3 regions of the Mesorhizobium sp. P2_E9 genome follow, and region 1 is predicted to be linked to each of the others. Evidence: riboswitches for the same ligand, from Rfam matches in the RefSeq annotation. Region 1 holds a riboswitch; each other region holds the start of a gene.

The links. Region 1 has a riboswitch for cobalamin ahead of AC1D05_RS07065 (DUF1636 family protein). Riboswitches for the same ligand answer to the same signal wherever they lie in the genome.
Region 2: it holds a riboswitch for cobalamin, as region 1 does, so the genes downstream of both, bluB (5,6-dimethylbenzimidazole synthase) here and AC1D05_RS07065 (DUF1636 family protein) in region 1, are expected to answer to the same signal.
Region 3: it holds a riboswitch for cobalamin, as region 1 does, so the genes downstream of both, AC1D05_RS14390 (aromatic ring-hydroxylating oxygenase subunit alpha) here and AC1D05_RS07065 (DUF1636 family protein) in region 1, are expected to answer to the same signal.

Annotation. Positions count from the first base shown of each region.
Region 1 is NZ_JBFUET010000003.1:210,926-218,253, forward strand. Features, by position in the region: gene AC1D05_RS07045 (NADH-quinone oxidoreductase subunit C) at 1-564, opposite strand, end outside; gene AC1D05_RS07050 (NuoB/complex I 20 kDa subunit family protein) at 569-1,150, opposite strand; gene AC1D05_RS07055 (NADH-quinone oxidoreductase subunit A) at 1,141-1,506, opposite strand; gene AC1D05_RS07060 (winged helix-turn-helix domain-containing protein) at 1,841-3,040, shown strand; cobalamin riboswitch at 3,070-3,275, shown strand; gene AC1D05_RS07065 (DUF1636 family protein) at 3,315-3,743, shown strand; gene cobW (cobalamin biosynthesis protein CobW) at 3,746-4,783, shown strand; gene AC1D05_RS07075 (cobaltochelatase subunit CobN) at 4,802-7,328, shown strand, end outside.
Region 2 is NZ_JBFUET010000031.1:27,495-34,822, reverse strand. Features, by position in the region: gene dxs (1-deoxy-D-xylulose-5-phosphate synthase) at 1-1,379, opposite strand, end outside; gene AC1D05_RS34635 (pirin family protein) at 1,564-2,484, opposite strand; gene AC1D05_RS34630 (DUF2277 domain-containing protein) at 2,525-2,791, opposite strand; gene AC1D05_RS34625 (exodeoxyribonuclease VII small subunit) at 2,904-3,155, opposite strand; gene AC1D05_RS34620 (histone deacetylase family protein) at 3,159-4,085, opposite strand; cobalamin riboswitch at 4,206-4,385, shown strand; partial or broken gene bluB (5,6-dimethylbenzimidazole synthase) at 4,434-5,072, shown strand; gene AC1D05_RS34610 (hypothetical protein) at 5,168-6,151, opposite strand; gene AC1D05_RS34605 (TetR/AcrR family transcriptional regulator) at 6,258-6,857, opposite strand; gene AC1D05_RS34600 (MFS transporter) at 6,977-7,328, shown strand, end outside.
Region 3 is NZ_JBFUET010000007.1:186,981-194,308, reverse strand. Features, by position in the region: gene AC1D05_RS14400 (sugar ABC transporter ATP-binding protein) at 1-900, opposite strand, end outside; gene AC1D05_RS14395 (FAD-binding oxidoreductase) at 1,425-2,525, opposite strand; gene AC1D05_RS14390 (aromatic ring-hydroxylating oxygenase subunit alpha) at 2,603-3,850, opposite strand; cobalamin riboswitch at 4,067-4,269, opposite strand; gene AC1D05_RS14385 (DUF680 domain-containing protein) at 4,636-4,875, shown strand; gene AC1D05_RS14380 (ABC transporter ATP-binding protein) at 4,951-6,063, opposite strand; gene bglA (beta-galactosidase BglA) at 6,094-7,328, opposite strand, start outside.

The DNA.
Region 1 (7,328 bases):
GGTTCCTTCCCACGGGCTCAAAAAGTCGAAGTTCCTGAATTCCTGCTTCAATTCCACAGGCTCGTAGATGACGCGCTTGGCTTCGTCGTCATAGCGCACTTCAACGAAGCCGGTCAGCGGGAAATCCTTGCGCAGCGGATGGCCTTCGAAACCGTAATCGGTCAACAGGCGGCGCAGATCCGGATGGCCCGAGAACAGCACGCCATAGAGATCGTAGGTCTCGCGCTCGAACCAGTCGGCACCGGGGAAAACGCCGGTGATCGACGGCACCATTGTCTCCTCATCGGCCAGAACCTTGACGCGGATGCGCACATTCTGTTTCGGCGACAGCAGGTGGTAGACGACGTCGAAGCGCTTGGCACGCGACGGATAATCGGCGCCGCAGACATCGATGATCGAGATGAACTGGCAGCGCGCATCGTCGCGCAGGAAGGTCACCACTTCGATGAGGTCGCTCGGCTCGACATGGATGGTGAGCTCGCCATAGGCGATATCAGCGTCAGTGACACGGCCGATAAGCCTCTCGCCGAGATAGGTCGACAGTTCGCTAAGGGATGCGGCCATGGATTTACCGTTCGATCGTGCCGGTGCGGCGGATTTTCTTCTGCAGGAGAAGAATGCCGTAGAGCAGGGCTTCGGCGCTCGGCGGGCAGCCGGGCACATAGATGTCGACCGGCACGATGCGGTCGCAGCCGCGCACCACCGAATAGGAATAGTGATAGTAGCCGCCGCCATTGGCGCACGAGCCCATCGAGATGACGTAGCGCGGCTCCGGCATCTGGTCGTAGACCTTGCGCAGCGCCGGCGCCATCTTGTTGGTCAGCGTGCCGGCGACGATCATGATGTCGGACTGGCGCGGAGACGCGCGCGGCGCGACGCCGAACCGCTCCGAGTCGTAGCGCGGCATCGAGGTGTGGATCATCTCGACCGCGCAGCATGCCAGACCAAAGGTCATGAACATCAGCGAGCCGCTGCGCGCCCAGGTGATCAGCGCCTCGGTCGAGGTGACCAGAAAGCCCTTGTCGGCAAGCTCGTTGTTGATCTCAAGGAAGAAGGGATCGTCCTCCCCCACCGGCCTGCCGGTGTTGGGATCGATGATACCCTTGGGCTTCGGCGCGACGAGGGTGCCTGAACTGCCGTTCAATCCCATTCCAGCGCTCCTTTTTTCCATTCATAGGCAAAGCCGATGGTCAGCACTGCCAAAAACACCATCATCGACCAGAAACCGAGCATGCCGATCTTCGAGAAGGATACGGCCCAAGGAAACAGGAAGGCCACTTCCAGGTCGAAGATGATGAACAGGATCGACACCAGGTAGAAACGGATGTCGAATTTCATGCGGGCGTCGTCGAACGAGTTGAAACCGCACTCGTAAGCGGAAAGCTTTTCGGGATCGGGATTGCGGTAGGCCACCAGGAACGGTGCAGCCAGCAGCGCCAAGCCGACGACCAGAGCCACGCCGATGAACAGGACGATGGGCAGGTATGAACTGAGGAGTGCGTTCATGCAGCGGTTTTCCGTTGGCGCCAATCCACTTTGATTACAGCACCGGACCTTAATGCGGAAGCGTGACAGTTTAACCGCTGAACCGTTTTAAGGGGCCTATGCTGCAACGCGGCGAGGGTTAGCGCAGCACTTCCAGCGAAGCAAGTCAAACCTTGTTCAAAACGCAGTGCTGGACGGCATATCCGAAGAAACTGATCCGATACGCTCCTGTTTGATTTCCTTCGTTTTCTACTCCACTTTTCTCTCCTGACAGGGTTACCGCCAAAACCCTGCTAGCATGGCCCGGAATCACCCGTCTGTATGACGGTCAACGAGCCATAAGAGTCGCATCCGAATGAAGGAAAAGATCTCGCTTGCCGCCGCCCGGCGCATCGCGCTCGCCGCTCAAGGATTTCTCGATCCGCGCCCAAATGGCACACCCGACCGCCGCCACTTCGCCCGCGTTCTCTCTCGCACCGGCCTGCTGCAGATCGATTCCGTCAGCGCCGTGGTGCGCGCTCATTATATGCCGCTTTATTCGCGGCTTGGCCCCTACCCGCTCGCTTTGCTCGACAATGCCGCGGTGACGCGCAAGCGCACGGTGTTCGAATACTGGGCGCACGAGGCCTCGTTCCTGCCGGTCGAGACCTACCCGCTGATGCGCTGGCGCATGCAGCGCGCCGCGCAAGGCGACGAAATGTATCTGGGGCTGGCCAAGTGGGGCCGCGAGCACGCCGCCTATATAGAAGAGATCTACCGCGAGGTCGTCGCGCGCGGTCCGATCGCTGCTTCGGCTCTGGAAGGTCAGAAAGGCTCGGGCGGCTGGTGGGGCTGGAGCCATGCCAAGCACGCCTTCGAATGGCTGTTCTGGGCCGGACGCATCACCACGGCGCACCGTCGCGGCTTCGAGCGCTTCTATGACTTGCCCGAGCGGGTGCTGCCGCAGGCGATCCTCGACCTTCCGGTGCCGGCGACCGAGGACGCGCATCGCGAATTGCTGCGCATTTCAGCCCGCGCCCACGGCATCGCGACATCAGGCGATTTGCGCGACTATTTCCGCCTGTCGCCGGCCGACATGAAGGGCCGGCTGGAGGAATTGGTCGAGACCGGCGAACTGGTGCCGGTGCGTGTCGAAGGCTGGGACAAGCCGGCTTACCTCTATAAGGACGCGCGCCTGCCCCGAAAAATCGAGGCCCGCGCCTTGCTGGCGCCGTTCGATCCGGTCGTCTTCGAACGATCGCGCTCGGAGCGGCTGTTCGATTTCCACTACCGCATCGAGATCTACACACCGGCCGAGAAGCGGCAATATGGCTATTACGTCCTGCCCTTCCTGCTCGGCGACCGGATCGTGGCGCGCGTCGATCTTAGGGCCGACCGGCCGGCGAGCATCCTGCGCGTGCACGCGGCCTACCCCGAGCCGGGCGCGCCGCCTGAAACCGCCGCGCAACTGTTCGAGGAATTGAAGCAGATGCAGCGCTGGCTTGGCCTTGAACGCATGGAAGTGACGCCGGCCGGAGATCTGGGTCCGGCGCTGGCCGACATCGCGGTGTCGTAGCCGCGCGTTGACACCGCCGCCTGCAAAAGCCTAAATCCGGTCCAGACGGTCCCTTGCCCGCAACGGCAAGGGCTAAGAGGGAATGCGGTGCGGGATTTCGATCTCAAATCCGCGGCTGTCCCCGCAACTGTAAGCGAAGAGCCAAGGCCGAAAGCCACTGGGAGGTTCCCGGGAAGGCGGCTACCGAAGGCGATGACGCGCGAGCCAGGAGACCTGCCGTCTGCGACAGAAGTATCCGATCGCCCGGCGGGTTTCCGGGCAAGGAGCCCGGTTTTTGGACCAGAACAGCAGTTTTTCGGCTGGCACAGCGGATATTTCGTCCGCCAACAGCGATGCTTTGGCCGGCGTCACCGTTATCGTCTGCGCCTCCTGCCGCGATGAATCCGGCTCGGATGCCCATCCCCGTGCCGGCGAACTTTTGGCCGAAGATACGCGCCAAGCCGCAGCGGCCGACACGATCCGCGTCCGCACGGTCGAATGCCTCGGCAATTGCAAGCGCCGCCTCAGTGCTGCCATCCTGCGCGATGGCTGCTGGAGCTACGTCTTCGGCGACCTGACCGCGACCAGCGGCGCCGACCTCGTCACCGGCGCAAAGCTCTTCGCCACCTCGACCGACGGCCTCATCCCATGGCGCGGCCGGCCTGATTCCCTCAAGCGCGGCCTCGTTGCCCGCATTCCACCTCTCGACATGCTGAAGGACTAACCATGACCGCTTCCGTCTCCCGTGTTCCCTGCACCGTCGTCACCGGCTTTCTCGGCGCCGGCAAGACGACGCTGGTCCGCCATCTCCTGGAAAATGCCGGCGGCAAGCGCATTGCGATCATCGTCAACGAGTTCGGCGACATCGGCATCGACGGCGAGATTTTGAAAGGCTGCGGCATCGACACCTGCCCCGAGGAAAACATCGTCGAACTGGCCAATGGCTGCATCTGCTGCACCGTGGCCGATGATTTCGTGCCGGCGCTCGACAAGATCCTGTCGCTGACGCCGAAGGTCGACCATATCCTGATCGAGACCTCGGGCCTCGCTCTGCCCAAGCCGCTGGTCCAGGCTTTCCAGTGGCCGACGGTGAAGAGCCGTGTGACCGTCGATGGCGTCATTGCGGTTGTCGATGGCCCGGCACTGGCCGAAGGCCGTGTCGCCAACGACATGGATGCCCTGCAGGCGCAGCGCGCCGGGGATGACAGCCTCGACCATGACGACCCGGTCGAGGAAGTGTTCGAGGATCAGATCGCTTGTGCCGATTTGATCATCCTGTCGAAGAGCGATTTGATGGACGCTGCCGGTTCGGCGCGTGCCAACGCCATCATTGGCGAACACTCCGCCCGCGCGGTAAAAATCGTCCCGACCTCGCACGGCAAGGTCGATCCTTCCGTGCTGCTCGGGCTCGGTCTCGCCGTCGAGGACGATATCGAGAACCGCAAGTCCCATCATGACGGCGCATTCGACCACGAGCATGACGATTTCGACACCTTCATCGTCGACATTGCCTCGATCGCCAATCCGGACGAGCTGGCAAAGCGCGTCGCCACCGCCGCCGAACAGGAAAACGTGCTGCGCGTGAAAGGCTTCGTCGAGGTCGGCGGCAAGCCGATGCGGCTCCTCCTGCAGGCGGTCGGCCCGCGCGTCAACCATTACTACGACCGCGCCTGGACGGCTGAGGACGACCGCCGCTCGCGCCTCGTCGTCATCGGCCTCAAGGGGCTGAACCGCCCGGCGATCGAGCGTATACTCGCCGGCTGATTTCAGACACGGGCCGCGATGCACATCCTCACCACGACCTCCGCCTCGCTCGACGATCTCGCCGAGCCGGTCGATCTGCGGCAGACGCCGGCGGATATCGTGGCCCTGTCCTTCACCGACAGCGATCTCGCCGGCTTGGCGGCCGCGTGGAAGGCGGATGCCGGCCGCCTACCCTCGATGCGACTGGCAGCGCTACGCGACCTGCGCCATCCCATGTCCGTCGACCTCTGGATCGACAGTGTCGCCCGCCACGCCAAGATCATCCTGGTGCGCATCCTCGGCGGCTACGACTGGTGGCGCTATGGCTGCGACCAGCTTGCCGCCATCGCCCGCGACCGCGGGATAAAACTGGCGCTGCTTCCCGGCGAAAGCCACGACGAGGATCTCAGGCTGATCGAAGCCTCGACGCTACCGCGCGAAGAGCTGGACGCACTGCTCGGTTATTTCCGCGAGGGCGGCCCGGCCAATATGAGCGCGCTGGTGCAGAGGCTCGGAAGGTTGGCGGGGGCGCAGGCGGAAACTGTTGAGCCGGTCGCAGTGCCAAAAGCTGGCTACTACGAACCCACACGCGGTGTCGTCCCCCTCCCCCTCGAGGGGAGGGTCCGGCCGCAGGCCGGGGGTGGGGTCCTCTCCGAAACGCGCCGACTCGAAGAAACGTCGCGCCCGGTCGTACCGACCCCACCCGGCCCTTCGGGCCACCCTCCCCTCGAGGGGGAGGGAAAGGTCGTGCCAATCCTGTTCTATCGCTCGATGCTGCTCGCCGCCGATGTCGCGCCCGTCGACGCCCTTTTTGAAGCGCTGCGCCAACGCGGTATCGCCCCGGTCCCGATCTTCGTCTCCAGCCTGAAAGACCCGACCTCGCTGGCCTTCGTGGAAACCGCCATCGCATCCATGAACCCCGCCGCCATCATCACCGCGACCGCCTTCGCCTCCGGCGCCGAACCCGGCGTCGAAACCCTGTTCGACCGTGCCGGCGTCCCCGTCTTCCAGGTCATCGTCGCCACCACCCGCCGCGACGTCTGGGAGAACAACCAGCGCGGCCTGGCGCCCGCCGACCTCGCCATGCATGTCGTGCTGCCTGAACTCGACGGCCGCATCTTGGCTGGCGCCATTTCCTTCAAGGGCGAGAGCGATGTCGATCCAGCACTTGGCCACCGCGCCTTCGCCAACCGGCCGGAACCGGATCGCGTGACGCAGGTGGCGGACCGTGTGGCGGCGTTCATCCGTTTGCAGGACACGCCTCGCGCCGAGCGCAAGCTGGCTATCCTGATCCCCGACTATCCCAGTGCTCCCGGCCGTACCGGCTATGCTGTCGGCCTCGATGTGCCGTCCAGTGTGCTGGCGATGCTGAACGACCTCAAGGAACAGGGCTATGTGGTTGAGGGGATTCCGCAAACGCCGCGTGAATTGTTGGATTTGCTGGAGCGGGGCAATAGTGGGCTGGGGCTGGACGACTATCTGGACTTCTCGAAGGGTCTGCCGGTTGAGGCTGTTGTCGCGGTAGAAGCCGCTTGGGGTAAGGCAGAAGAGGCAGGTCCGCGCGAGGCGCCCCCCTCTGTCCTGCCGGACATCTCCCCCACAGGTGGGGAGATCGGCAGCTCCTTCGCCGGCACCCGTTCTGCAATGTTTGAGATTGGCGAATGCGCGGATGACAGCTCAATCTCCCCCCTTGTGGGGGAGATGTCCGGCAGGACAGAGGGGGGCGCCTCGCGCAGACCTTCGCTATCAAGCAAGAAACACTTCCCCTTTCGCGCCGCCACCTTCGGCAACATCACCATCGCCCTCGCCCCCGATCGCGGTCGCTCCGCCGATCGCCGCGCCGACTATCACGACCCGACCCTCCCCCCGCGCCATGCCCTCCTCGCCTTCGGCCTGTGGCTGCGCAAATCCCTTGGCATCCACGCGCTGATCCATGTCGGCGCCCACGGCACACTCGAATGGCTGCCGGGCAAGACGGTCGCCCTGTCGCAAAACTGCTTTCCCGAGATCGTCACCGGCCCCTTGCCGGTGATCTATCCCTTCATCGTCTCAAACCCCGGCGAGGCCGCACAAGCCAAGCGGCGCATTGCCGCCGTCACGCTTGGCCATCTGCCGCCCCCGCTCACCGGCGCCGGTTTGGACGAAAACCAGCACAGGCTCGAGCGCTTGGTCGACGAATACGCCCAGGCCGACGGGCTTGACCGCCGCCGCCGCGATCGTCTCGCCAAGCTGATCGTCGACACCGCGCAAAGGACCGGCCTTGCCTCGGAAGCCGGCGTCGCCAGGACCGACGCCCCCGACGAAGCACTGCGTCGCATCGACGCCTGGCTCTGCGACCTCAAGGATTTCACCATCAAGGACGGGCTGCATATCTATGGCCGCGCTCCCGAGGGCGAGCCCGACGCCATGCGTCGGCAAAGTGCGGCAGACGAAAAGGCGGCGCTGCTGGCCGCGCTCGACGGCCGCCACGTCAAGGCTGGTCCAGCCGGCGCGCCCGCGCGGGGGCGCTCCGATGTGCTGCCCACCGGCCGCAATTTGTTCACATCCGACCCGCGCACCATGCCGA
Region 2 (7,328 bases), on a different contig from region 1:
TGGCGCAGTTCCGCCTCATCGGCCGCAGCCATCACGACAAAGCCCGGCAGGCTCGCCAGGAAGGTGGTGTCGAAGGCGCCGCAATGGGTAGCGCCATCGGCGCCGACGAAGCCGGCACGGTCGATCGGGAAACGCACCGGCAGTTTCTGGATCGCGACGTCGTGGACGACCTGGTCGTAGGCGCGCTGCAGGAAGGTCGAATAGATCGCCGCGAACGGCTTGTAGCCTTCGGTCGCGAGACCGGCGGCGAAGGTCACAGCGTGCTGTTCGGCGATGCCGACATCGAAGGTCCTTGACGGGAACACTTCGCCAAACAGGTCGAGCCCCGTGCCGCTCGGCATGGCGGCGGTGACGGCGACGATGCGGTCGTCCTCGCGGGCCTCCTGGATCAGGCTTTCGGCGAACACCTTGGTGTAGGCCGGTGCGTTGGCCGGCGCCTTGGCCTGCGCCCCGGTGATGACGTCGAACTTGTTGACGCCGTGATATTTGTCGGCGGCTTCTTCCGCCGGCGCGTAGCCCTTGCCCTTCTGGGTGACGACATGGATCAGCACCGGGCCTTCGCCATTGTCGCGGACGTTTTTGAGCACCGGGATCAGATGTTCGAGATTGTGACCGTCGATCGGGCCGATGTGGTAGAAGCCGAGCTCCTCGAACAAGGTGCCGCCGGTGACATAGCCGCGTGCATGCTCGACCGCCCGTGTGATGGCGCGGTCGGCGCGCTTGCCGAGATAGGATGTCAGTTTCTTGCCGAAGTCGCGCAGGCCGGCATAGGCCTTGCCCGAGGCGAGACGCGCCAGATAGGCGCTCATGGCGCCGGTCGGTGGGGCGATCGACATATCGTTGTCGTTGAGGATGACGATGAGCCGGGCATCGAGCGCGCCGGCATTGTTCATCGCCTCATAGGCCATGCCCGCCGACATGGCGCCGTCACCGATGACGGCGATGACATTGTTGCGGCCACCCGCGAGATCGCGGGCGGCGGCCATGCCGAGGCCGGCCGATATCGATGTCGAGGAGTGCGCCGCGCCAAACGGATCATATTCGCTCTCGGTGCGGCGGGTGAAGCCGGACAGGCCGCCTTCCTGGCGCAGTGTGCGGATGCGGTCGCGGCGACCGGTGAGAATCTTGTGCGGATAGGCCTGATGGCCGACATCCCAGATCAGCCGGTCATCCGGCGTGTTGAAGACATAGTGCAGCGCCACCGTCAGTTCGACCACGCCGAGGCCGGCGCCAAGATGGCCGCCGGTGCGGGACACCGCATCGACCAGTTCAAGGCGCAGTTCGGACGCCAGTTGCGGCAATTCGTTCTCGTCAAGCGCGCGCAAATCCGCCGGAATGCGGACCTTGTCGAGAAGCGGCGTATGCGGCGTTGCGTTCACGGGTGCTCAGGCTTTCTGTTCAACGGCGGGATAGGCCGCCGGCCTGCGAAAGTAAATGCGTGCCAGTGACGCGGGCCCGCTGCCAAAAGCACAGCGCGTCGAAACAGCTTATGCCCGCGCTTTCAAGTCCTTGTTTTCGTGCCTATCGTGGTCCCGAAACCGGGCGCCTTTTGGGCGATATTCATTAGTTTTCCGGCAGCGGGATGAACTCTTCCTCATCTCCAGGAACGATATCGAAGCGGCCCGTCTTCCATTCCTGCTTGGCCTGTTCGATGCGTTCCTTCGACGAGGAAACGAAATTCCACCAGATGTAGCGCTGCGAGCCGAGCGAGGCACCGCCGAACAGCATGAAATGCGCGCCGGTATCCGACGATACGACGATCTCGTCACCGGGCCGGAACACCAGCAGCCGCTCCGCCGGGAAAACATCGCCCGAAATCGAGACCTCGCCTTCCAGCGTATAGATGGCGCGCTCTTCCGCATCGGCCGGGATTTTCACGCTGGCGCCCGGCGTCAACCTGAGATCAGCATAGAGCGTCTCGGTATCGGCCCGCACTGGCGAGCGCAGCCCCTGGAAGTCACCGATGACCACGCGACCGCGGACACCTTCGGCGTCGATCTCGGGCAGCCGCAAGGCAGCCGTGTTCTCGAACACCGGCGCGACCTCTTCCTTGCCATCAGGCAAGGCCAGCCATGTCTGCAGGCCGGAGATCGACATTGGCGCACCGCGCAGTTCCTCGGGCGTGCGCTCGGAGTGGACGATGCCGCGGCCGGCGGTCATCAAATTCACGTCGCCGGGCTGGATCACCATTTCCGTGCCCAGCGAATCGCGATGCCGGATCTTGCCGTCGAACAGATAGGTCACTGTCGACAGGCCGATATGCGGATGGGGACGGACATCGAGCGCCTGGCCGGCGCGCAGGATCGCCGGGCCCATGCGATCGAAAAAGATGAAAGGCCCGACCAGCCGCCTTTTGGCGGTCGGCAGAGCGCGACGGACCGGAAAACCACCAATGTCCTTGGCGTTTGGTATCACCATCAATTCGATCTGGTCGCTGGCAAAGGCGTCGCCGGCTTCAGGGTCTTTCCCTGGGAAGAAGCTCATGAACTCTCCTTGTCAGCGGCCAAGGGCCGCTTTGGCGGCATCAGGCAAAGCGGATGGCTGACTTTGCCCGTAGTTTCGCCGCCACCTCTTCACGATTGCGCGGATGCTGGTGGGTTTCGAGCGAATCGAGCAACTCGCGCGCTGATGCCGCAATGGCTTCGACGGCGTGGTCGAACGCGTGCTGGTTCTGCTTCGACGGCCGTGTCGTTCCGCTCAGCTTGCGGACGAACTGAAGGGCTGCGTCGCGGACTTCGTCATTGGTTGCCGGCGGATCAAAATTGAACAGGGTCTTGATGTTTCTGCACATCGCTTCCGTATCTCCTCTCGTCCTGGAGCCGTTTCAATCGGGATGAGTTTAATCCCCAACCATGATCGTGTCCAAAAACCGGCGAGGCAAGACCGCCGTTCGCGACTGTGCATCAATCCGCGTCGAGCGGCTCCGTGCCAACCGGCTTGCCGTCGCGCGACAGCCTGATCTTCTCGACCTTGTCCTCAGCGGCCTTCAGCAGCCGGTCGCAATGCGCCTTCAGCGCCTCGCCGCGCTCATAGATCTTGATCGACTGGTCGAGCGGCACGTCGCCACGCTCCAGATCATCGACGATCTTCTCCAACGCGTCGAGTGCCTGCTCGAAGCTCATCGCCTTGACGTCTTCATTGGTCTCAGCAGCCATTATTCATCCTTTCATCAGTCGCCCGACATGGGCGGCGACCGAAAATGCCAATCCTTGCAGATCGTAGCCGCCCTCAAGCAGGCTGACGAGCCGGTTGCCGCTGTGGCGGGCCGCGCGCTGCATCAGCTGGCCGGTCGCCCAGTCGAAATCGTCTTCGGTCAGATTGATCTCGGCCAGCGGGTCGCGGTGGTGTGCGTCGAAGCCCGCCGAAATGATGATCAGATCGGGCGCGAAATTGTCGAGCGCCGGCAGGACGCGCGACAGGAAGGCATCGCGAAACACCTCGCTGCCGGTCTGCGGCGCCAAAGGCGCGTTGACGATGTTGCCGGCGCCGGTCTCGCTCGTCGCGCCGGTGCCGGGATAGAGCGGCATCTGGTGCGTCGAGCAATAGAGCACCGACGGATCGTCCCAGAAAATATCCTGCGTGCCGTTGCCATGGTGCACGTCCCAGTCGACGACCGCGACACGCTCGACGCCATGCTTCTTCTGCGCATAGCGCGCCGCGATCGCCGCCGTGTTGAAGAAGCAGAAGCCCATCGCCGTCGTTTTTTCGGCATGGTGACCAGGCGGCCTCGCGGCGACGAAGACATTGTCGGCGCGGCCTGAAAAAACATCATCGACAGCAGCGTTGGCGGCACCGATGGCGGTGATCACCGCCTGCCAGCTCTTCGGGCTGGCGGTGGTGTCGGCATCGACGCGGGCAAGGCCCTCTTCGGGAATGGCGGCGCGGATGCGCGCGACGAAATCGGCGGGATGCGCGTAGAGGATGGTGGCCTCGTCGCCCTCCGGCGCCTTGACGCGATCAAGCGCGGCAAAGGCTTCGTCGTCGAGGACGCGCTCGATGGCGCGCAAGCGGTCCGGCCGTTCGGGGTGACCGGGCGGTGTGATGTGCTCAAGAAAGATCGGGTGGGTGTAGAGACGGGTTGTCATGCTCCCTATCTAGTGCCCCGGCGCCGCGATGGCCATGCATTGCGGCTCGATCGCTGGGGAAAATCACGCCTGCGTCCATCGGCGTCGCTGCGGGGATTGGCGCCGCAGGCGCTTCGGCGTAAGGTCCCGCCACTGCCTGGTGCCCGCCGCAAGCGGGAGAATCGGGAACACGGTTGAACTCCGTGGCGTGCCCAACGCTGTGAGGGGGACCGCGCCGGTAAATGCCACTGTCGATGACGGGAAGGCACCGGACGCGGGTTGATCCCGAGCCAGAAGACCGGCCTGGCAGGCATCGTCATCCGCATGGTCAGGCGGAGGACATGGACTGCGATCGCAAGGGGACAAGCGATGCCGGATTCTATGAACGACGGATTTGACCAGATAGCGCGCGACGCGGTCTACCGCGCCATGTTCACGCGGCGCGACGTGCGCAGCCATTTCCTCCCCACGGCACTCGATGATGAGGTGCTGGCGCGGCTGCTGCTTGCCGCCCATCACGCGCCGTCTGTCGGTTTCATGCAGCCGTGGAATTTCATTGTCATCCGCGATGCCGCGCGACGGGCGGAGGTGCGCGACCTGTTCCTGGCCGCGCGAGAACAGGAACTGCCTGAAATCGAAGAAGACAAACAGGCGCTCTACCGCAAGCTCAAACTGGAAGGCATCTGCGAAAGCGCGCTCAACATCTGCATCACCTGCGACCGCCAACGTTCGCAGGGGTCGCCATTGGGACGCTGGCACAATCCGGAGATGGATCTCTACAGCACGGTCTGCGCGGTGCAGAATTTCTGGCTGGCGGCGCGCGCCGAAGGCGTCGGCGTTGGTTGGGTCAGCATCATCGAGCCGCAAGCGCTGAAGAGCCTGTTGGCCATTCCCGAGCACGTGACACCGATCGCCTATCTCTGCGTCGGCCGTGTCTCGGAATTCGCGCCGAAACCGGACCTTGAAACGCATGGCTGGGGCCGACGGCTGCCGCTGCCCGAATTGATCACGAGCGAAACTTTTTGCGGGCAAGGCGAGGCGCGGCTCAAGTCAGCCGTGGCGGACCTCAACATCGCTGTTATCGCGCCCGCGCATCCCGCCGATCAGCGTGTCGCGCCTGCAGTACCCCAGCGCGACCCGCCAAAGGAGGCCAGCGCCTTGTCCTTCAACTCCCTGAACTTCGACGACGCTTCGGCCAGCCGGGCATCCCAGGCCGGATCGGGCACCTGGCCGGCGATGGTCTTGAAATAGACCTGCATCAGGCAAGCGATGGCGAATGGCTCGATGAAGGCCGCCTTGAAGGCCCAGGCGAAGACGATGGCGAGCACGAAGGCCCAGCCGGCGAGCTGCCCTGGCATCATGAACAAAATGGCGGCGGCCGGGGCCAGCATCAGCAGGAAGATGACGAAAGACACGCCCCACATGATGACCGCCAGCCAGACGGCGTTCTTGACCATGGTCTTGCCGTTCTGGGCGTAGAGCACGACGCCTTGTCGGGCCGTCTCGAAGGGCGAGGACGAATTGATGCGGATGTTGTAGCCGAGGATGATCTCGTCGACATAGGTCAGCGACAGGCGGATCACCGTGTTGATGAAGGAGACCAGGCCGCTCAGGCCCGGGATCGGCAGGAAAGCGGCGATGCCGCCGAGCAGGCCGGTGATGGCGCGGATGGCGCCCTTGACCAGCTGGTCGACGACGAAAAGGATATTGGCCTCGGCAAAACGCTCTGTGACGACCTGCTTTGCATAGGCGATCTGGTTCTGGCCATCGGGAACATCCCGGCCATCGATCAGATGGACCATGACGGCGATATGGCCAGCCTTGACGACGTAGAGGATGTATTCGCGGATCCAATAGACGGCGATCGAAACGATGCCGAAACCGACCACGCCACCCCACAGGGCGAAGGACATTGGCCCGTCGGGATCGGTGGAGATATGGCCGACGCCATAACCGACGGAGGCGCCCGTGCCGGTCGCCACGATGTAGGCCAGAGTGATGCCGAAATAGACGATCATGCGAAAGACAATGAAGGGCCAGGTCCTGATCATGATGGACACCGACCGGCCGATCTCGAAATCCCACATGGCTCCGAATCTCCCCTCAGAGATGGCTGCGAAGGATGCGCTCACCCCATAGATTGGTCAATCGGGGGCGGTGGTCAGCGAGGCGCCCAACGGGGATTTGGGTCTGTTATGAACCTGGTTTTCTGAGGAGGCCTTCAAGCAGCTGCTTGAAGGCCGCCACCACCATCTTCGATGTCGCTTCGGGATCGTTCGAATTGGCGATCCGCTGCGCCGCCTGGCTGCTGGCGCCATTGATCAGCCGTGCGGCGGTCTCGGGGTCGACGCTCGGGACGACCACCCCTTCCCCCTGCAGCGCGGTCAGATGATCGGTCATTGAACCGACGCAGGCATTGGCATTGGACCATTGCGCCGGATCGCCCAGCACGGCTGGACCATCGCGGAACATGATGCGCTGGATTTCCGGCTCCAGCGCCATCTCGATATAGGTCGTGCATTCGTCGACGAAGTGTTGCCAGCGAGTCGGCGCTTTCGAGGCGACCTCATTCACCCGAGCCGCCATCTCGCCGTCGATTTCGGCGATAACCGCCTCCAGCAGTCCCTTCTTGTCGCCGAAGTGATGATAGAGCGCGCCGCGCGTCAGTCCGGCCGAGGCAGTGAAATCATCCATCGACGCTTCGGCATAGCCTGTCGTGCCGAAGGCCTGGCGCGCCGCGGCGATCAGCTTGGCGCGCGTCTCGGCAATCATCTCCTTGCGGGGTCTGTGCATTCTGCCTGGCCTTATCCACATACGTTCCGTATGCCAATTGACATACGTCGCGTATGGTCTATCTAATCCTCATACGCTCCGTATGTAATTGTCAGATCGCCTTTTGTCGAGGAACCGCCATGCAAAACCCCTATGCTGAAATCTTTCGTGCTCCGGGAGCCAAGGGCTTTGCGGCCGCCGGCTTCATCGCGCGCCTGCCGATCGCCATGGCGCCGATCGGCATCGTCGCCATGCTGTCGCAGACGCGCGGCGAATACTGGTTGGCGGGTGCGGTCTCGGCGACATTCGCTCTCGGCAACGCATTCGTCTCGCCGCAAACGTCGAGGCTGGTGGACCGACTTGGCCAGACGCGGGTTGCGGTCCCCACCACCCTCATCACATTTATCGCCTTTGCGGTGCTGATTGTTGCGGCCAATCAGGACTGGCCGGTATGGACGCTGTTCGTGTCGGCACTGGCGGCCGCCGCCATGC
Region 3 (7,328 bases), on a different contig from region 1:
GAACAGGCAATTGAAGATTTCCGTCCGTCCGGCCCCCATCAGTCCGTAAATGCCGAAGATCTCGCCCTTGCGCGCTGAAAAGGAGATGTCCTCGATCTTGTTCGGGCAGTTCAGCCCGGCAATTTCGAGTCCGGTTTCCTCGGTCGGCGTGTTGGTCTTGACGTATTCCTCGGACAGTTCACGGCCGACGATCATGCGGATCAGGCCGGGCCGGTCGATCTCGGCAAGTTCCCCGCTGCCGACATAGGAACCGTCCCGGAAGACCGTGTAGGAATCGGCGACCTGGAATATTTCCGACAGGCGGTGCGACACGTAGACGATGCCGCGGCCCTGTCTTTGCAGGCGGCCGATCGCGGCAAACAGGTGCTGTGCCTCCCGCTCGCCGATCGCCGACGTCGGCTCGTCCATGAAGATGACCTCGGCGTCGTGGCTGAGCGCCTTGGCGATCTCGACCAGCTGCATCTGCGCGACCGAGAGGTTCATCATGTATTGGGTGGCTCGAATGTCGAATTCGAGATCGTCCAGAAGCTTCTGCGCGGCACGGTTCATGGCGCGGAAATCGATGCCGCCGAACCGCGCCTTGGGCTCACGGCCGAGATAGATGTTCTCGGCGACCGTCATGTGGGGAACCGGGCTCAGTTCCTGCTCTATGATGGCGATGCCCGAGGCCAGCGCGTCGGCGGGGCTGGTAAATTCCACGTCCTTGCCGCGACGGCGGATTGAGCCGGCATCGCGTTTTTGGATGCCCATCAGAATCTTCAGAAATGTCGATTTGCCGGCGCCATTGCCGCCGCAGAGCGCGTGAACCGTGCCGGCACGAAGCTGAAAGCGGCCGTCGCGCAAGGCGGCGACGCCACCAAAGGACTTCTTCAGCCCTTCCACTTCGAGCAACAGCTCCACCATCGTCCTCCCATGACTTCGGCTATCCCTGTCGGACGCCGATCGGCACATGATCTCCCGCCCAAATGCCAATACTGACAATAGTCAAGTTGCAATCGACAAATGTCAAGCTGCGCGCAAACTTTAAAATTTGGCGACCGGAGGCGATGCGCTGGATTTCAGAAAACCGTGAAAAAACAAATGATTATCGCGGCCGTCCCAATTCGTGGCCTGCCCGACAAGTGATGGCGTTCACGGAATTGTTCCGCCGATGATTCACGGGGGAAGGGCCAAAAGCACCGAGCCGCAAGCCACGTTTGTGGTTCGTGCGGGATGGTCGGTTTAACGGAGAAGACTCTGCCGAAACAGGTTGAAGGGCAGGGCGCCACGATGACGCCGTCCCATGTCCAGGACCGGCACGAAGGCCACGCCTTCAGCGTAGGCGCCTGCCTCGTCGTCTCATCTGGTGCCGCCTTGCCACGAGGTGTGGCGTCCGTCGTCGGAGCGGCTGGGGACCATGCCGCGCTAATCCGCCCCGATATTGTCTACGCCTCGATTTCGAGAGCCGACAACGGCTTCGAGCAACAGGCGAGGATGAAGCCGTCGTCGATCTCGTGATCGAGGATGCCGCCATTGTGGCTCATCTCGACGGCGCCCGAGACTTTCTTCACCTTACAGGTCCCGCACAGGCCGAACTCGCAGGCGGCCGGGATCCTCACTCCCGAAGAGCGCGCGGTCTGCAGCACGGTCTGGCCGGCGACGCACTCTGCGTCGACATCCGAAAGCGCGAAGCGGATCGGTGTTTTGGCTTCGACCGGAACGGCAGCATCGTCATCAGCCGGCAATGCGAACGGTGCCGGGATTTCCTCCACCGCGGGCGCGGCAAAGCTCTCCTGGTGGTATTTCGTCATGTCGAAGCCGGCGGCATCCAGCATGCCGCGCACGGCGCGCATGAAAGGGTCCGGACCGCAGCAGAAGATCTCACGTTCACGGAAATCGGGCGCCAGCAGCGGCAGCCGGATGGCGTCGATGCGGCCCATATGGCCGTACCAGCCCTCGCGGCTCGACCGCTCCTCTATCATGAAGCCGAGCGACAGGCCCGGCATATGGCCGCCGAGCAGTTCGAGCTCCTTGCGGAAGATGATCTCTTCGGCTCGCCGCGCGCAGTTGACGAAGCCGACATCGGTCCATGGCGCGCAGTCATTCAGCCAACGCAGCATCGACATCATCGGCGTCACGCCCGAACCGGCCGAAATGAACAGATATTTGGCCGCCGGGTGGCTGTGCAGCGAAAAGTCGCCCGCTGGCCCGTAGGCCTTGACGTGCGAGCCGGGCTTCAGGTGATCGAACATCCAGCGCGTGCCGATGCTGCCGGCCTGCGCCTTCACCGTCACTGCGATCGAGAATGGCCGCGATGGCGACGACGACAGCGTATAGGTGCGCATCAGCGGCCCGTCTGACGTCGGCAGCTCCAGCGTCACGAATTGACCTGGCTTGTACCGGAACCAGGTCTGGTTGTCGGAGCGAAAGGTGAAGGTCTTGACGTCAGGCGCTTCGTCGCTGACGCCGATCACTTCCAGCACCTGCAGCCTGTCGTTCCAGGGCGCCATCTGGTCGAGATGGCGATAGAGCCCAAGATCAGTCATCGCGTTCATCCCTCTGATCCTTCATTTTCGCGCATGGCGTAATCCCAAAACCGCGGAACACTTTTGGACGCCATGCGCTAAGCGACACTACGCAGCGCCGGCCGGCCATCTCCGACAAGGCGCGGGCCAATGAAGCGGGCGTACCAGTCGACGAACTGGATCACGCCGCCCTCATGCAGCTCCGAATAGGGGCCGGGTTCATAGGCTGGCGACAGGATGCCGAAGGCGTTTTCCTCGACGATGCGGCGGTCCTGGTCATTGGTCTCGGTCCAGACATGGGTGAGCTCGGCAAGATCGTAATCGACGCCCTCGACCGCATCCTTGTGGACCAGCCATTTGGTCGTCACCGCCGTTTCCGTGGCGCTGATCGGCAGCACGCGGAAGGTGACGGCATGGTCGATCAGGATATGGTTCCAGGTCGTCGGATAGTGATAGTGCATCAAGGTGCCGATACGGTCGGCCGAGACGCTGTCGGAGAGGTTCTTCTTCACCGCCCGCTTGCCGGTCATCGTGTAGCTGACAGCATCGCGCAGCAGCGGCGCGCGGGTGGCGCGGTATTGCCCGGCCGGGTCGATGCGGAACTTGCTCGGCAGGCCGGCTGCTTCGCACTTGGCCCAATGCGCCAGCATCTCCGGATCGCTGTCGGCGCCTTGCACGCCGGTCACTGTCGGGGCTTCCGGGAAGGTCTTGCACAGTTCCGGGTGATTGCCGGCGCAGTGATAGCACTCGCGGTTGTTTTCCCAGACCAGCTTCCAGTTGCCCTTCTCGACGATCGTGCTCTCGAAGGCGATCTTTGCTTCGCTCAGGCGGTGCGGCTTGAGGTACGGTTCGATCATCGCTCGCATCGGCGCGAAGTCGGCGGGCTCCTTGGCCAGGCAGATGAAGATGTAGCCGGCCACGCTTTCGCAGGCGACCGGCTTCAGGCCGAACTGGCTCTTGTCGAAGCCGTCGGCCATCTGGCGTGCGAACAGCAGCCTTCCGTCCAGCTCGTAGGTCCACTGGTGATAGGGACAGACCAGCTTTGCGGCCGTGCCCTTGTCGGTGTTGCAGACGCGGCTGCCGCGATGGCGGCAGGAATTGTGGAAGGCATTGATCTTGCCCTGCTGATCGCGCACCAGCACGACCGGATAGTCGCCGATCTGTACGGTGATGAAGCTGCCGGGCTTGGGCAGTTCGCAATCATGGCCGATGAACAGCCAGTCGCGATACCAGATCAGCTCCATGTCCAGCTTGAAGAAATCGGGATCCGTGTAGAAGGGCTGCTCGAGCGAGAATCCGTCCCTGCGGCCGTTCAAGAGCCTCAGCATGTCGTTGCGCGTATCCATGTCCTGTCCTCTTCGTTCGCCGCATCGGCCCGAAATCGAAATCGATTTCGGACAGCACGGTGCGCAAATTCAAAGCCTTGGAGCGTACTTTGTGCGTCCAAGTGGACGCACGTCGCTCCAATGACTGACTATGGTGGTGATTGAGGAAGGATCGGACGCAAGCCGGTGAAAACCGCGCAAGCATCATCCGCCTCTTGACCGCCCACCGCGATCAGTCGAGTCTAGAAATCTCGGGCTGGTTTCCGGGCTCTGGAGTTGTCCTTGCGGACCATCGCGACACCTTCCCAGGCTTTTCGCCCAGTGGTCTCCCGTTGCGACTTGAACTCCACCACCGTTGCGGGGGCAGCGCCGGATTCTGACCGGCTTCCCAATTCTCCACTCCATCGTCACGAAGCGGCACCTGAGATGGCATGATCTAATCACGACAGCGCTTGCGACATCGGCATGAAAGCGACATCGCATCCATGTGGCGCGACACGCATGCACAACGCCCGGGTCAAGAACCGCGGTCACGAAAATCGTCGCGGTGACGGCTGAACGCTGAGCCTCCGGACAGTTGGTGATCGCAGCGTTGGCTTTAGCTAATATTTTGATATCAAAAAGAAAAATGTCCGACGTAGAAGGCCTTGGTACAATTTCAAGTGGTGGATACTTGGTCCACACGGAACAAACTTCGTGATTGGAAACGGCCAGCTGGCTTTCCCACATCGGGGCTGTCCGAACGACGCGATTTTAATCCCAAGACACGCCGCTAGACGGACGGAAAAAATACTGGAGTACCCAAAATGAACAAGATTGTTCTCACTGCCGCCGCCCTTCTGGCCATCTCCGGCAGCGCCTTCGCAGGCAGCGACAATTACGGCTCCAATGGCGCCAACCAGCCTGCCGCGACTTCGGTTGACAATTCGCGCACGGCTTCGATCCGTGAAAGCGGCTGGCCAGTCTACAAGCTGCTCAATTCATCGGGCGACGTGCAGAAGTCGATCCCTCAGAGCAGCGACCGGGACCACTTCGGCAACCACTAACAGCCGAAACCAATTCCAAAAAAGAGCGGCGGGCCATGCCCGCCGCTTTTTTATGCCGTCGAGACGGGTTCTGTCTTAAGCCGCTTTTGCTTCCGGCTTCTGGAGTGCGAAGGAATGTCCGTCCGCATCGAAGATATGCAGGTCCTCGGCATTGGCACTCAGCCGCAGCGTCGAGCCGCGCTTGACCTCGACATTTCCCGGCAACTTGGTCACCAGCGGCAGGTCGGCGCGGCCAATGTCGACATAGACCAGCTGGACCTCGCCGAGCTGCTCGACATAATCGACCGTTCCCTCGAACAGATAATCCGCGCCGGTGGCGACGATCAGGTCCTCCGGCCGCACGCCGAAGCTTACGGCCGCACCCTTCGCCGAGGCAGGCGTCGCAATCGGCACCGTAGCCTTGCGCCCGCTGACATGGCTGACGACGGTCGGGTTGCCGGTCTTGTCGATCGTCGCCGGCAGGATGTTCATGGCTGGCGAGCCGATGAACTGGGCGACGAACAGATTGCCCGGCTTCTTATAGAGATCCATCGGCGTGCCGACCTGCTCGATATGGCCGTCCTTCAACACCACGATGCGGTCGGCGAGCGTCATCGCCTCGACCTGGTCGTGGGTGACGTAGATCATGGTCGTGTTGGGCATCGATTCCTTGAGCTTGGCGATCTCGATACGCGTGGCGACGCGCAGCGCGGCATCAAGGTTCGACAGCGGCTCGTCGAACAGGAACACTTTCGGATTGCGCACGATGGCGCGGCCGATGGCGACGCGCTGGCGCTGCCCGCCCGACATCGCCTTGGGCAGCCGGTCGAGATATTTGGTCAGCTGCAGGATTTCGGCGGCCTGCTTCACGCGGCGGTCGATCTCGGCCTTGTTCTCTTTGCCGATCTTCATCGAGAACGCCATGTTGTCGTAGACGGTCATGTGCGGATAGAGCGCGTAGGACTGGAACACCATGGCGATGCCGCGCTTGGACGGCGGCACGTCATTGACCACTTCGCCGTCGATCTTCAACTCGCCCGACGTGATTTCCTCGAGCCCGGCGATGGAGCGCAGCAAGGTCGACTTGCCGCAGCCCGACGGACCGACGAAGACGATGAACTCGCCCGATTTGATATCGAGGTCGATGCCATGGAGAATGTTGAGATTGCCGTAGGACTTCTTCACTTGTCTCAGATTGACATCGGCCATTGGTTTCCTCCAGTGATTTCCTCAAAGATTTCAGTCGATGCGCCCGAACCAGGCGCCGTAGCCGCCAAGCTCGATCGAACCGGGGCTCGCTTGCCCGGAAAACCCGTGTCCCGGCAAAGGTTGCAGTGATCGGTTGCCAAGGTCAACCTTGGCCGGCTTGGCGCCGAGGTTGAAGACGCAGACGATCTGCTCGTTGCCCGCCCGGCGCGTGAAGGCAACGGTGTCGCCCTCGCTTTCGATGAAGGTGATATCGCCCTTGGCCAGTGCCGGATGGGCGCGGCGGAAGGTGAGGAAGCGCCGATAGTGCTCGAGCAGCGAAGCCGGGTCGCCCTGCTGGACATTGACCGCTTGCGCCAGATGCTTGGCCGGCACCGGCAGCCAGGGCTTTGCCTGGGAGAAGCCGCCATTCTTGGCGCTGCCATCCCACACCATGGGCGTGCGGCAGCCGTCGCGGCCCTTGAATTCCGGCCAGAAGCGGATGCCATACGGATCCTGCAAGTCCTCGAAGCGCAGATCCGCCTCGCCAAGCCCGAGTTCTTCGCCCTGGTAGAGGCAGACCGAGCCGCGCAGCGACATCAGCAATGCCGAGATGACCTTGAGATAGGCGATCGGGTCGGCTTCGCTGGCGGCCCAGCGCGAGGCCGGGCGCATCACGTCATGGTTGGAAAAGGCCCAGCACGACCAGCCGTCGCTGGCGACCTTGCCGAAGGCTTCCAGCACCGAGCGGACCTTGTCCGCGCTGATCTTTTCCGGCGCCAGGAAGTCGAAGGAATAGCACATGTGCACGCGCTTGCCGCCGGCGGTATAGGCGGCCACGACCTCCAGCCCGCGCTGCGAATCGCCGACCTCGCCGACAGCGGCGGTCGCCGGATAGTCGTCGAGCAGGGCGCGGAAGCGTTCGAGGAAACCGAGGTTTTCCGGCCGGCTCTTGTCGTAGATATGGTCCTGATAATTGTAGGGATTGACCGCCGGCGCGGTCTGGTCGTTGCGCTCTTCCGGCGGCAGCGGCGGATTGTTCTCCAGGCCCTGGCTGTGGAAGTAGAAATTGATCGTGTCGAGGCGGAAGCCGTCAACGCCGCGTTCCAGCCAGAAGCGGGTGACGTCGAGCAGCGCGTCCTGGACTTCACGGTTGTGGAAGTTGAGGTCCGGTTGCTCGGCCAGGAAATTGTGCAGGTAATATTGCTGCCGGCTGGTGTCCCACTGCCAGGCCGACCCGCCGAAGATCGACAGCCAGTTGTTGGGCGGCGTGCCGTCGGGCCTGGCGT